Regions from separate parts of the Caldibacillus sp. 210928-DFI.2.18 genome, predicted to be linked through region 2. Evidence: riboswitches for the same ligand, from Rfam matches in the RefSeq annotation. Region 2 holds a riboswitch; the other holds the start of a gene.

Region 1 (6,788 bases), on a different contig from region 2:
CAGATCAGTTACTTGTTGCCACTGGAAGAAAACCAAATACGGATTCTTTAAATTTAAGTGCAGCAGGTGTTGAAACTGGAAAAAATAATGAAATCCTGATCAATGATTTTGGTCAAACAAGTAATGAAAAGATTTATGCAGCAGGAGATGTGACTTTAGGACCGCAATTTGTATATGTAGCAGCCTATGAAGGTGGAATTATTACTGATAATGCTATTGGTGGATTAAACAAAAAAATAGATTTATCGGTAGTTCCTGCTGTTACGTTTACGAATCCGACGGTTGCAACGGTTGGTTTAACAGAAGAACAAGCAAAAGAGAAAGGGTATGATGTGAAGACATCTGTATTACCTTTAGATGCTGTTCCAAGAGCAATTGTAAACCGTGAAACAACCGGTGTATTTAAACTAGTAGCAGATGCAGAAACACTAAAAGTATTAGGGGTTCATATTGTATCTGAGAATGCAGGAGATGTCATCTATGCAGCATCATTAGCTGTTAAATTTGGCTTAACGATAGAAGATTTAACAGAAACCCTAGCACCATATTTAACAATGGCTGAAGGGCTAAAATTAGCTGCACTTACGTTCGATAAAGATATTTCGAAATTATCTTGTTGTGCAGGCTAAGGGAACTTTTTTACAACTCCCTATTCAAGTGAACCAGCTAATGCTTTAAGGGATTTTCTAAGTGCATTTGTGGTCACAAAAATAATTTAACACTGATGATTTCGACATCAAATCTATAATTGATACCTTAACACCGCAGAGTAATAAAGGATGAATAATATGTCAGACTTATTATCCCTACCAGACATTAAAACAATAGAACCGCCACAAGAAAATGAAACCGATATGATGTTTAAAGTTGAAGCAGTCGGACCACCTGAACGTTGTCCTGAATGTGGTTTTGACAAGTTGTACAAACACAGTTCAAGAAATCAACTAATTATGGATTTGCCCATTCGTTTAAAGCGAGTGGGCTTACAATTGAACCGTAGACGATACAAGTGTCGTGAATGCGGATCTACCTTCTGGGAACGCCTAATATCTGTAGATGAAAAGCGTAGTATGACCAAAAGGCTTTTAAAGTCCATTCAAGAGCAATCCATGTCTAAGACCTTTGTAGAAGTCGCAGAAAGCGTTGGTGTTGACGAGAAAACCATTAGGAACGTTTTTAAGGACTATGTGGCACTCAAAGAACGTGAATACCAGTTTGAAACTCCTAAGTGGCTTGGGATAGACGAGGTACATATTATCCGTAGACCTCAGCTTGTATTGACTAATATTGAACGCAGGACTATTTATGACATCAAGCCTAACCGTAACAAGGAAACAGTCATCCAACGTCTTTCAGAAATCAGTGACAGGACTTACATTGAGTACGTCACAATGGATATGTGGAAGCCCTACAAAGACGCAGTGAACACTATCCTTCCACACGCTAAAGTTGTCGTAGATAAGTTTCATGTAGTTAGAATGGCTAATCAAGCCTTAGATAACGTCAGAAAGTCTTTGAAAGCCCATATGAGCCAAAAAGAAAGACGTACCCTTATGCGTGAAAGGTTTATCCTTCTAAAGCGTAAACACGATCTAAATGAACGTGAATCATTCCTCTTAGATACTTGGTTAGGTAATCTTCCTGCTTTAAAAGAAGCCTATGAACTCAAAGAAGAGTTTTACTGGATATGGGATACTCCTGATCCAGATGAAGGTCATCTTCGTTATAGTCAATGGAGACACCGTTGTATGTCCAGCAACTCTAAAGACGCATATAAAGACCTCGTGAGAGCCGTAGACAACTGGCATGTCGAAATATTCAACTACTTTGATAAAAGGCTCACTAATGCTTATACGGAGTCAATTAACAGCATTATTAGGCAGGTAGAGCGAATGGGTAGAGGTTACTCGTTTGATGCCTTACGAGCCAAAATCCTTTTCAATGAGAAGCTCCATAAAAAGCGTAAGCCACGATTTAATTCAAGTGCTTTCAATAAAGCTATGTTATACGATACTTTCAATTGGTATGAAGTGAATGATCACGACATTACAGACAACTTTGGTGTCGATTTTTCCACACTTATTAAGAATTTGGAGAAGGGTGATTTATAAGCCCTTTTCCACCATAAAATCCGAATACCCATTAAGTATAAAAAACCTCGACTGTTTATCGAGGTTTTAACAAAAATGAATTTTTCTTCATTGTTACCAAAAGAAAAACGGAAGGATTGCTAACGATACAATAGCTCCCAGTGCAAGTCCATAGGTAAAGCCATAGCCCCAACCATAATATCCGTAACCAAAGCCGCCGAAATTTCTTGGTCCGCCAAGAGGTCGAATATATACTTTTCGCGGGTTAACATCTACTATAATTCCTCTGTGCACTCTCCCATCACGTGTTTTAATATGAACCGCTTTTCCCCGATATCGATTGCATAAATGATAAATGTGAGCTGACACATTCACACCTCCATTATTTTTCAAGCTACATTATTATCATATGGGATTTCTTAAATACGGAAATGGACAATTATATTAGGATATGTGTGGATTTTAAAATAGGATACGTAAGCTTCAATCATCGATCAAATGATTGGTCGAATGTACCTCTCCAATAATGTTCCTCGCTGACCCGAACTTTTGAAATTGGGTTCCTTTGCTTGCGCGAACTCCTGCTTCCGTTACTATCCCTGTGAAGCTAACAAAAACAAAAAAATGTTCAAGATTTTTATACTGAAAAAAAGACTGTCCCTCTTAGTGGAGACAGCCGTTTTGATTCCTTTGTTATATTATTTTTTTAAGTGGAACGGTACAGTGCTGACAACAACATTTTTACGCAATAATAAAAATTCACGAATCATCAAACTTGATTGGTTATGCAAAAAGTAATGCCACCCTTTTTTTGGGATAAATTGCGGAATAATGACCGTCACATTATAATGATTCTCATTTGCTTTTTTATTAACAAAATCAATAAATTTGGAAAGTGGACCAACTATACTGCGATAGTAAGAATATAAGGTCACAATTCTTATATCCGGATGTACTTTTTTCCATTTTTCCTCAAACTTAATAATATTTTCTCGGTCAAATCCAACATAGACAGCGATAATTTGGTCGGGTGATAAAGACTTTGCATAATTTAGCGAGTTTTCTACAACAGTCGTAATACCGGAAACAGGTAAAACAATGATATTACCTTGTATCGGCACGGCAGAAGCTGCTTCTTGAATTCGCAGTTGCTCACCGACCGCTTCATAATGTTTTCTAATTTGATGAAAAAGGATAATAATAATTGGCAAGAAAATAAACACCGGCCATACTTGAGTTAATTTCGTTATAAAAAACATCATTGCTACCACAAAGCAAATGAATGCACCAATCGTATTGATAATGAATTTTGTTACCCAGTTTGCCGGCTTTTCCCTTAACCATTTCAACATCATCCCTGTTTGGGCCAACGTAAACGGAATAAATACACCGACCGCATACAACGGAATAAGATGTTCCGTATTTCCTTTAAAAATTAAAATCAGTATAATGGCTGCTACACCTAAAGTAACGATACCATTAGAAAACACCAGTCTGTCGCCCCGATTTGAAAGCATTCGCGGCAAATACTTATCCCTGGCAAGATTAACGGCTAAAAGCGGAAAAGCTGAGTATCCGGTATTTGCTGCAAACACAAGAATTAAAGCTGTTGTCCCTTGAATAAAATAATACATCCAGTTTCGTCCAAATGTTTGAGAAGCAATTTGCGAAACAACGGTTTCTCTTGCACTGGGTGTAATTCCGTAATAATAGGCCAGGAAAGTAATCCCAGAAAAAAGAACAGCAAGAATCAGTCCCATTGAAACTAGTGTTTTTGCAGCATTTTTCGGAGCCGGATCCCGAAAATTAGGAATCGCATTGGAAATTGCCTCAACACCGGTTAAAGCTGAACTTCCAGAGGCAAATGCCTTTAGTAATAAAAATAGAGAAATACCTGCCACCGGTGTCCCAATCGATGTATGGTTTTCTGCAGGAACAACACCTGAGCTAATATTAAAAAGTCCAACACCGATCATAATAATTAAAGCAAATACAAATAAATAGACAGGATAAGCCAGTATCGATGCAGACTCAGTAATTCCCCGGAGGTTTAATAAAGTAATAAGTAAGACAAAGGCGACAGCAATTGCGACTTTATGAGCGTGTAAAATTGGAAATGCAGAAGTTATCGCATCCGCCCCCGCTGACACACTGACAGCAACCGTTAAAATATAGTCGACCAATAGGGAACCACCGGCAATTAATCCAAAGTCTGCACCAAGATTTTCCCTCGAAACCATATATGCTCCACCGCCGCGGGGATACGCATAAATAATTTGCCGATAAGATAAAATTAGTGCGATTAATAAAATTAGAATTCCAACCGCAATTGGGAGTGAGTACCAAAGAGCTGCCGCCCCTAATGTCACCAAAACAATCAAAATTTGTTCCGGACCATAGGCGACGGAAGAAAGTGCATCTGAGGATAAAATCGCCAATGCTTTTGTTTTGGATAATTTTTGTTCACCTAATTCGGTTGATTTTAATGGTCTGCCAATAAGCAATCTCTTTAATGCAGTTACCAAAGTTTTCACCTTCTATAAGTAAATAATCTGTAAACTTAGACTTTCCTTTTCGAAACAAAACAAAGCTGGTTTTCCTTACCAAATTTGATAAAGAAAAGCGTATGGCCCCCGCTTTGCGAAGTTTGCTAGTTGCTTGCGACCGCATCTAGAAAATAAAAACTTGTCTTCAGGCTGTTCACTAGTATTTTTTTACAGAAAACAAAAAATGCCTACAGTTCTCCGGTCAAGACTTTGTATTTTCATTCAAAATTTCACCTTCCCTTTCAATAACGCTTACGAGGTTAGCTGGCGGATTCGGGACATTGAATATCCCTACCTAAAGGATTCACCCCTTGGATTTATATATAAAATCCATCGTTGGTTCCCCCGTACAATATTGTTTCAGCGACTTAAACAATGTAACAGATGATATATTACTCCCTTTTTTTTCACTTGTAAATGATAAAATGTGAAATAAATTGTAGTTTTTTACGAAAGTTTTATTACGAATATCCCGATGTTTTAAGTTGTCATTCAGAAGTAAAAGATATACGATAAAACTATATTTCTCATTTTAAATAGGGGGATGTTAAAAATGATTATTGGGGTACCAAAAGAGATTAAAAATAATGAAAATCGTGTCGCAATTACACCATCAGGAGTCATCCAATTGATTGGTACAGGACACACAGTACTTATTGAAAAAAATGCAGGGGAAGGCAGTTCGTTTTCAAATGCAGAATATGAACAGGCCGGTGCAAAAATTATAAATAGCGCCTCGGAAGTTTGGGAAAAGGCACAAATGATATTGAAAGTAAAGGAGCCGCTCCCGTCAGAGTATCCATATTTTCGACCGGGATTAATCATTTTTACCTACCTTCACTTGGCAAATGAATCTCAACTAGCCAGAGCACTGATAGAAAATAAAGTGACAGCAATCGCTTATGAGACATTATCAGTCAATAAAACACTACCATTATTGACACCGATGAGTGAAGTAGCCGGTCGAATGGCTGTACAAATCGGTGCCCAATATTTAGAAAAATCCGAGGGTGGTAAAGGGATTCTCCTAAGCGGCATACCTGGTGTGAAACGTGGCAAAGTAACCATTATCGGTGGGGGAGTTGTTGGTACAAATGCGGCAAAAATCGCGCTTGGCTTCGGTGCTAATGTAACCATTGTCGATTTAAATTCAAATCGGCTCCGTCAGCTGGAAGAAATATTCGGTACACGTATTCAAACATTGATATCTAACTCGTACAATATTGCCGATGCGGTAAAGGATTCTGATTTGGTGATTGGTTCCGTCTTGATTCCGGGAGCAAAAGCACCAAAACTTGTCACAGAAGAAATGGTAAAAACAATGCAACCGGGTTCAGTGATTGTGGATGTCGCAATTGACCAAGGCGGCAATTTTGAAACGGTTGATCATCCGACAACGCATGATGACCCAATCTTTGTCAAACATGGTGTAATCCACTATGCGGTTTCTAACATTCCTGGCGCTGTTCCGCGAACTTCGACGATTGGACTGACAAATGTCACGATCCCATATGCTGTAGAAATTGCCAATAAAGGGCTCGTGAAGGCAATTACCGAAAGTGAAGCCATCAAATCAGCTGTCAATGTATTAAACGGGAAAGTTACTTATGAGGCAGTTGCCCGTGATTTAGGATTGACTTATGTGACGGTTGAAGATGCATTAGCCGCAGGAATTTACTGAACGAAACTGTACTAATGGAAAATGATACATTTAAGGATGAAAGCAAGTTCGAGACAAAATTAAGCAACGATGAAACGAAAAGCTCTTTTCACATAATTAATGAAAAGAGCTTTGTTAAATTTACGGGAAGAAACATCATATGATTTTTTGTTCTGCTTACAAAAGGTAATGAACCTTTTTTTACTCTAGTAGATTTTATCCCCATTAAAAATTGAATTTTTGACAATTACATAATCAACTTGGCGGAGAGCACTTAATTTATTTCCACCGGCATAAGAAATGGATGATTGCAAGTCTTCTTCCATTTCCGTCAGTGTGTTTTGAAGCCGGCCTTTGTATTCCACCCACATTTTCTTCCCCTCGACATTCCGTCTTTCCCCTTTTTGAAACTCGGAAGCCGAACCAAAGTATTCTTTGTAAATTTTACCGTCAACGATTTTTGTTTCTCCCGGTGATTCTTCGTGACCGGCA
Region 2 (6,788 bases):
AAAAACACTTTATACTTATCTGCTAGATCTTCTAAAACTGAATTATTTTAAATGGTCTCATCCGTATGGGTTACTTTCATATCTTTTATCATTTTAAAATCTTTAACTTGCTTAATCGTAGGCTCTTGATATGGTAATTCTTCTGTTTGGTCCAGAACTGTTGTTTCATCGGCGGCCACTGTTACATCCTCATTCAACACCTCAGTCCTGTCATCAAATAACAATTCAGTTTCTTCTGTTAACAGCATTGTTTCTTGATAAGCTGTTGTCTCATCATTCAATACAACGGTAGCCAATGATGAATCTTCCGGTTGATTTACCATCGTCTCTCGGGTAAGTTTATCTGAGTTTTTAACAGGTTCCGTTAATTTCCCCCTTTCTATATTAAAAACATCCGGTTTGTACAGTTTTATACCTGTAGATGAATTCCTTTTGCGTATTTCTTAAATTTGTTGTGCCGCTGTTCTGCCTGAAAGATCTCCAATGACTGCAAGTATTTTTAATTTAAAAAAACATAATAATGGCAATGATAAAAAGTAAACCTGCCAGAGAATAACCTACAACAGAAACAATGTCCTTCTTCAACAAATTGGTTAATCATATTCTTTCCAACTCGATTTTTAGTATAAATAATTCTATGCAATATTTTTTTGCAGTTAATACCCGTTTTTTATATCAATTTCTCTATTAATTGGTCGCATGATAGCATGGAATACCTATTCTACCTAACAATTCCACGCAACCTATAAAATTTATATTGATTTAGTGGTCATATTAGAAACTAAACTGCCTCAACAAAAATTATATTTTTTTAATAATAAAAGACCTTGGTGTATTTCAATTCACCAAGGCCTAGAAATAAATAACGGATTAACTTTATAATAAATTGTTTTGGGATTGATTTATCCGATCAATATGTCCTCTTTGGGATATCTAATTGGACTCTTGTCAGGCTGTGCAAATGAAAAAGCCAAAGTTAATGGTCCTAATTTCCCTACAAACATAACAAAAGTTATTACTATTTTACCTATCTCTGTTAAGTCACCCGTTAAGCCCATCGATAATCCAACGGTTCCGAAAGCCGATACTGTTTCAAATAAAACCATTATGAATGAAGCATCCTCTGTAATATTAAGAATTAGCGCGGCAAAAATTACAACTGTTAGGCCAATAATGGCAATTGCAAGGGAACGGACAACAATTCGGTCGGTTATAGTTCTTCTAAAAACAACAACCTCTGATTTTCCCTTGAGAAAAGTAAAGACAGATAGGAGCATCGCCAAGAAAGTAGTTAATTTTATACCACCACCAGTCGAGGCACTTCCTGCCCCCACAAACATTAAGAGCATCATAAAAAACAATGTTGCGTCATCAAGACTACCAATATCTACCGTATTAAATCCTGCCGTTCGTGGGACAACTCCTTGAAAGTAGGCTGCCCAAAGTTTATCGGATATGGATAACTTTCCAAGTGTTTCTGGATTACTGTATTCCATAATAAAAACAAATAACACCGCAACAACATTAAATATCAAAGTACCGATAAGCATGAGTTTTGAGTGGGTTGACAATTTAGAAAATTCCTTCTTATTCCACAGGTCGAAAATTACTGTGAAACCAAGTCCTCCGAAAATAAATAAAAAGGTTATAACTATATTTACAATAGGATCACCAACATATCGTGATAAACTATCTGGCCAAATCGAAAATCCCGCATTGTTAAATGCTGAAATAGAATGGAAAATGGCAGCATAAAGTCCTTGTTTCCACCCCATATCAGGAAGCCAACGTAAGAATAAAAATAAAGCAGCGATTGTTTCAGTTATAATCGAGAAATAAAATAACCTTTTAACTAGGTAAACTACACCACCAAAATTCGTTTGATTAAGTGCTTGTTGAACTAGTAATCGTTCTTTAAGTCCTATTTTCTTACCCAACATAATAAAAATGAGAACCGCAAATGTCATAATACCAAGCCCACCAACTTGGATTAAACATAAAATAACGATTTCACCAAATAAGGTGAAAGCCTGTCCGGTATCTACAACAATAAGACCAGTCACGGTCATTGCTGAGGTTGAGGTAAATAACGCATCCAACCATGTTATCCCATTTGTAGTTGCAACGGGTAACTTTAATAGTATAGTTCCTAAAATTACAAATCCTAGAAAGATTAATAATAATAATCTAGGTGGGCTTAAATTAACTATATGTCTTTTAGGCAACATTGATTAAACACCTTCTTCTTCAAAACGGTCTAAATCATTATTTTGTCCAATTAGTACTAAGACATCGCCCTTTAAGACAACTTCTTCTGCAGAAGGTGAAACTTTAATATCCTTACCACTTCTGATTGCTATAATTGTACACCCAAATTTTGCCCTTGTATCTAATTGGGTGAGGGATCTATTTGCAACTTTATCAGTTGCAACTACCTCTATAATACTGTGTTCATCAGATAGTTCTATGTAGTCCAAAACCTTCTCGGATACAATAAGATGAGCAACTCGTTTTGCCATATCACGTTCAGGATGAATAATTCGGTCAGCACCGATTTTTTCAAGGACTTTATGGTGGTACTCAAACATTCTTAATACCCATTTCTTTTAACAAAAGTGTGGTTAAAATGCTACCTTGTAAATTGTCCCCATATGAGACTAAAACAAAATCAAAATTCCGGATACCTATTGCTTCAAGTGAAATTTCATCTGTAGCATTTGTTTGTACGGCATGCGTAGCAAACTCGGTAAATTCATTCACTTTATCAATGTCATTATCTACGGCTAACACCTCTACACCCAAATCATGAAACTCTTTAACAAGACTTCCCCCAAAGCTTCCCAGACCTAAAACAGCAAATTGTTTACTTTTTGACACTTTCATTATGTTTCCCCTTCCTGAAGGAAACCAGAAAAAGACCATTCCAAAGAAGAATGGTCTTTTTCAAAGTACCCTTCTCTCAAAATCGCTTACGAGGTTAACTGTCGGATTAGGAATTGAGAGTATCCCTTCTTAACTTTATTATGTTAAGATTCACCCCTAGATAAACATAGGTTTATCAATAATTGGTTCCCCCGTTCATTCAATGATTCAGCGTATATAAAATTATATATCTAAAGATACTCCTAGAAATATATTGTGTCAAGGTATATTGACTATTTATGATTTATACGGTTAATAATGAATTTTGAGAGGGTGATATTGGTATGTTAATCACAAGTCAACAGCAAACGTTTAAAAATTTTCTTTTTATAGGCTGGAACGGGCGGACAAAAATGGTAATTGAAATCCTAAGTGGTTTGTTTGAAGGTATAGATATTACTTTAATCGATGAAACTCTTGAAAATACTCCCTTTGAGAATGAAAATATAAAATTTATCAAAGGAGTCCCAATGTATGATGGGACTCTTCTAGAGGCAAATATAGAAAATAAAGACGTAGTAATAATAACGGCTGACCAATACCAAAACGAACAAAATGCAGACAAGAAATCAATTATTTCCTTACTGTCCATAAAAGGAATGAAGCCTTCTGTTTACACCATTGTGGAGATTCAAACTTCTGAACAAGTGAATAATGCTAAAAGAGCAGGTGCAAACGAAATTATCAGGTCAAGTAAGATAGCAAGTGATTAGCTATGAGGAGTAAATTTATCAATTTTCGGTAGTATTATGCAATTACGACTTATCCACAGTTGGTAAAATTTTCCAGTTAAATTTATTTACAAAAAGGGGCAAAAAGAACCAATTTTGCTTATTTTTTCAAAAAATGTGGATAACTTATTTTTGTTTGTTGTGGATCCATTGAAACTTTGCTTCAATGGATTTTTTTAAGTATACTAATATTTATTCATAATGCTTCAGTTAAAAGATAGGAACTTTGGAGCGGGACTATGTTATAACACCAACTTGTTTAACCACTCTTTATCAAGCGCAACTTCAACTTTCTGCTTTACCACTATTTGTGGTACGGTTCACCGCGGTAATTTAAGAGGCAAAAAATTAGCACTGGGAACCACAATTCTCAGTGCTTTTTTATATACCTAAGAATTAGAAGAAGTAGGTTGCATTCCAACTACACTACTATCTATCAATTTCAAGGTTTAACAATAATTAGTTCATCTGGATCAATACCATCTTTTACGTATAATTCAGGAGTATCTTCTTCTCGAATACCCTCTAGCATTAATGCTGCTTTTCCTTGCTCAAATGCTTTTTTTACTGATAGACCGAATCCAATGGCCGAATAAAATTGGGCTGCAAAAACTCTAGCTGCATCATCACCGATAGATGTAGTCATACCTATAGCAGCATCTACATGTTTTATTACTGCCTGTGCTTGACCATACGAAAAACAGGTATTAAAAAATACTAGTTTAATATTGTCAGACGTACTCATCATAGTTTGAACTATAGCATCTTTGGAAACCAATTTTGCATTTCCCTGATTATCTTGGAAAACAATTTCATCATTTTCAGAACCATGCCCACTAAAATGAATTACAGTTGGCTCTTCCTCATTAATAGCCTGTATAACGTCATATGTTCTTGTTGCCCATCGAGTTTTAAATAAAACCGAATCCCTATGTTCTGATTTTCTTATCATTTCTTGTATTTCTCTGGCCTCTTCATCTAATCTTAATTGGGGTGCATTTAATGGATTAGAAGCCATGAATAATACTGTTATTTTTTCTGGAAGAGTTACCAATTTATCCAATTTTCTACTTACCTCCTCCAAATGTTTCTCATGTTGCGCAATCCTCTTCTTTTCGGCAATATCTCGTTTCTTTTGATCACGTTCGATTTCACGATTCAGTTTCTTTTCTTCTTCAAGAATTTCTTTTTCTTTTTTTGATATCTTTCTATCAATATCTGCTAACTTTTTCTCGATATCTGAAATTTTCTTTTCTTCCCGTTTAATTTCGTTATATTTCATCTTTATAGTAGATGCGGATTTTGTTCTTTCTATAGCTTTTTGAGCTGACATAATTTTTTTCCTATGTGTAGGAATTTTTTTAGATTCGTTTGCTTTTTGTGTTCGTAATCTATTTAGCTCTTCTTTTTTTCTCTTAATTGTTCTTCTATGCATTTCAATTAGAGACATTTCGCCATAACCCCCTATACATGTTTCTTAGATTAAGCAACACTTTGTTCTCTTTATTAGAAAAAGACAGTTCCCATTTAACTTAATAGGAACTGCCTTCTGTTGTTATATCTAGTTGTTTTATCTGGGTAGCCCAATACATTATTTATATCTCTTTTCTTTTTTCTCAAACTAAGATTGAATAGTAAAGAATTCGAAATAGAATTAGTTAAGAAAAGATTTTCTTAAACTTCATATTCACCTTTAGACTCCGCAGCCTGCAGCGTATTCCAATCTCTTACTTCAGTATGCTCCGCCATTAACTCGGCTTGTCGCATAACTGTGTCTAAAGCTTTTTTCGCTTGTTCTGGTGGATAATCATACTTCTTCAATAGTCGCTTAATAATTCTCCTCATTCCTGCACGGGCGCTTTTTCGGACATGCCAGTCAATGGTCATGTTCCGTCTAATTGCTTGAGTCAGTTCATTGGCGATTTTACGTAAGACTTCATCTTCCATTAACTCTTTAACTATAGACTCAGATGTTAAAGCATCGTAAAAGGCAATTTCATCTTCATTTAATCCTAGATCTTTTTCTTCTTCTCCTTCTTTTTTCATGTCCTTTGCCATTTGAATTAGTTCTTCGATTACTTCGGCGTTTGTAATGGCTTGGTTTTTATATTTGTTCAGCGACTGTTTCAGTTTTTTCGAGTATTTTTGGGATTTGACAAGGTTGCGTCTTTCCATTGTTTTGATGTTGCCTTCAAGTAATTTTTTTAGCATTTCAACCGCCAAATTTTTATACTCATATGAACGTACTTCTTCGAGAAATTCTTCCGATAATATAGATACATCAGGATGTTTCAATCCCATCACTTCAAATACATCAACTACTTCTTCTGAAATAATGGAACGTTCGAGTAATTGATTAACGCGGGCTTCGATTTCTTTTTTCGTCTTCCGCTTCGGCTGTTTTTCTTGAAGTTTATTTAGGCTTGCCTTAACCGCTTTAAAATAACTGACTTCAAGGGCTGCTGCTTTTCCTTCATCTGTCGCTGCACAAAGTGAATGCGCCTTCGCTAGCTCGGTTGCCGTCTTTTTGAATTCTTTTTGTTCTTTTTCACTCTTACCAAAAATGACATTCATTCCGCCAGTGATGGCTCGAATACGGCCTGCTTGAGATGAACCCATATAAGCAGAGTAATCAAACCCATGCATCATATCTTGCAAAATTTCGAGTTTCTCTTTCATCACAGCAATTGCAGCCGATGTATCGATACCCGTTGTTTTCTTATCACTTTCGGTATATTGATTTAAAGCTTTCTTTAAGCTTTCTAAAATCCCAATATAATCGACAACTACTCCACCTGATTTATCTTTAAATACACGGTTTACCCGTGCGATTGCCTGCATGAGGTTATGACCCTTCATCGGTTTATCGATGTACATCGTATGCATGGAAGGTACGTCAAATCCAGTCAGCCACATATCACGTACAATGACGATTTTTAGTTCATCATTATTATCTTTCATTCTTTTTGCCAATAAATCCCGTCGTTTTTTTCCACCAATATGCGGCTGTAAGAAATCATCATCCCCAGCACTGCCTGTCATGACGACTTTAATTTTACCTTTATCGTCATCATCGGAATGCCAATCTGGACGTAATTTGACAATTTCGTTATAAAGTGCGACACAAATACGGCG

Evidence for each region. A riboswitch is a leader RNA that binds a small molecule or an ion and turns the genes downstream of it on or off. The one in region 2 is predicted to bind cyclic di-AMP.
Region 1: linked by a shared signal. The riboswitch ahead of LIZ98_RS14005 (APC family permease) and the one ahead of LIZ98_RS07740 (potassium channel family protein) in region 2 are both predicted to bind cyclic di-AMP.

What each region holds. Positions count from the first base shown of each region.
Region 1 covers NZ_JAJCHL010000080.1:6,635-13,422, forward strand. The annotation lists gene merA (mercury(II) reductase) at 1-629, shown strand, start outside; gene LIZ98_RS13995 (ISL3 family transposase) at 789-2,111, shown strand; gene LIZ98_RS14000 (hypothetical protein) at 2,205-2,459, opposite strand; gene LIZ98_RS14005 (APC family permease) at 2,789-4,615, opposite strand; cyclic di-AMP (ydaO/yuaA leader) riboswitch at 4,871-5,012, opposite strand; gene ald (alanine dehydrogenase) at 5,190-6,317, shown strand; gene guaC (GMP reductase) at 6,503-6,788, opposite strand, start outside.
Region 2 covers NZ_JAJCHL010000027.1:2,103-8,890, forward strand. The annotation lists gene LIZ98_RS07730 (hypothetical protein) at 48-323, opposite strand; gene LIZ98_RS07735 (TrkH family potassium uptake protein) at 903-2,228, opposite strand; partial or broken gene LIZ98_RS07740 (potassium channel family protein) at 2,232-2,883, opposite strand; cyclic di-AMP (ydaO/yuaA leader) riboswitch at 2,952-3,106, opposite strand; gene LIZ98_RS07745 (NAD-binding protein) at 3,207-3,635, shown strand; gene LIZ98_RS07750 (CHAT domain-containing protein) at 4,096-5,103, opposite strand; gene LIZ98_RS07755 (type I restriction endonuclease subunit R) at 5,328-6,788, opposite strand, start outside.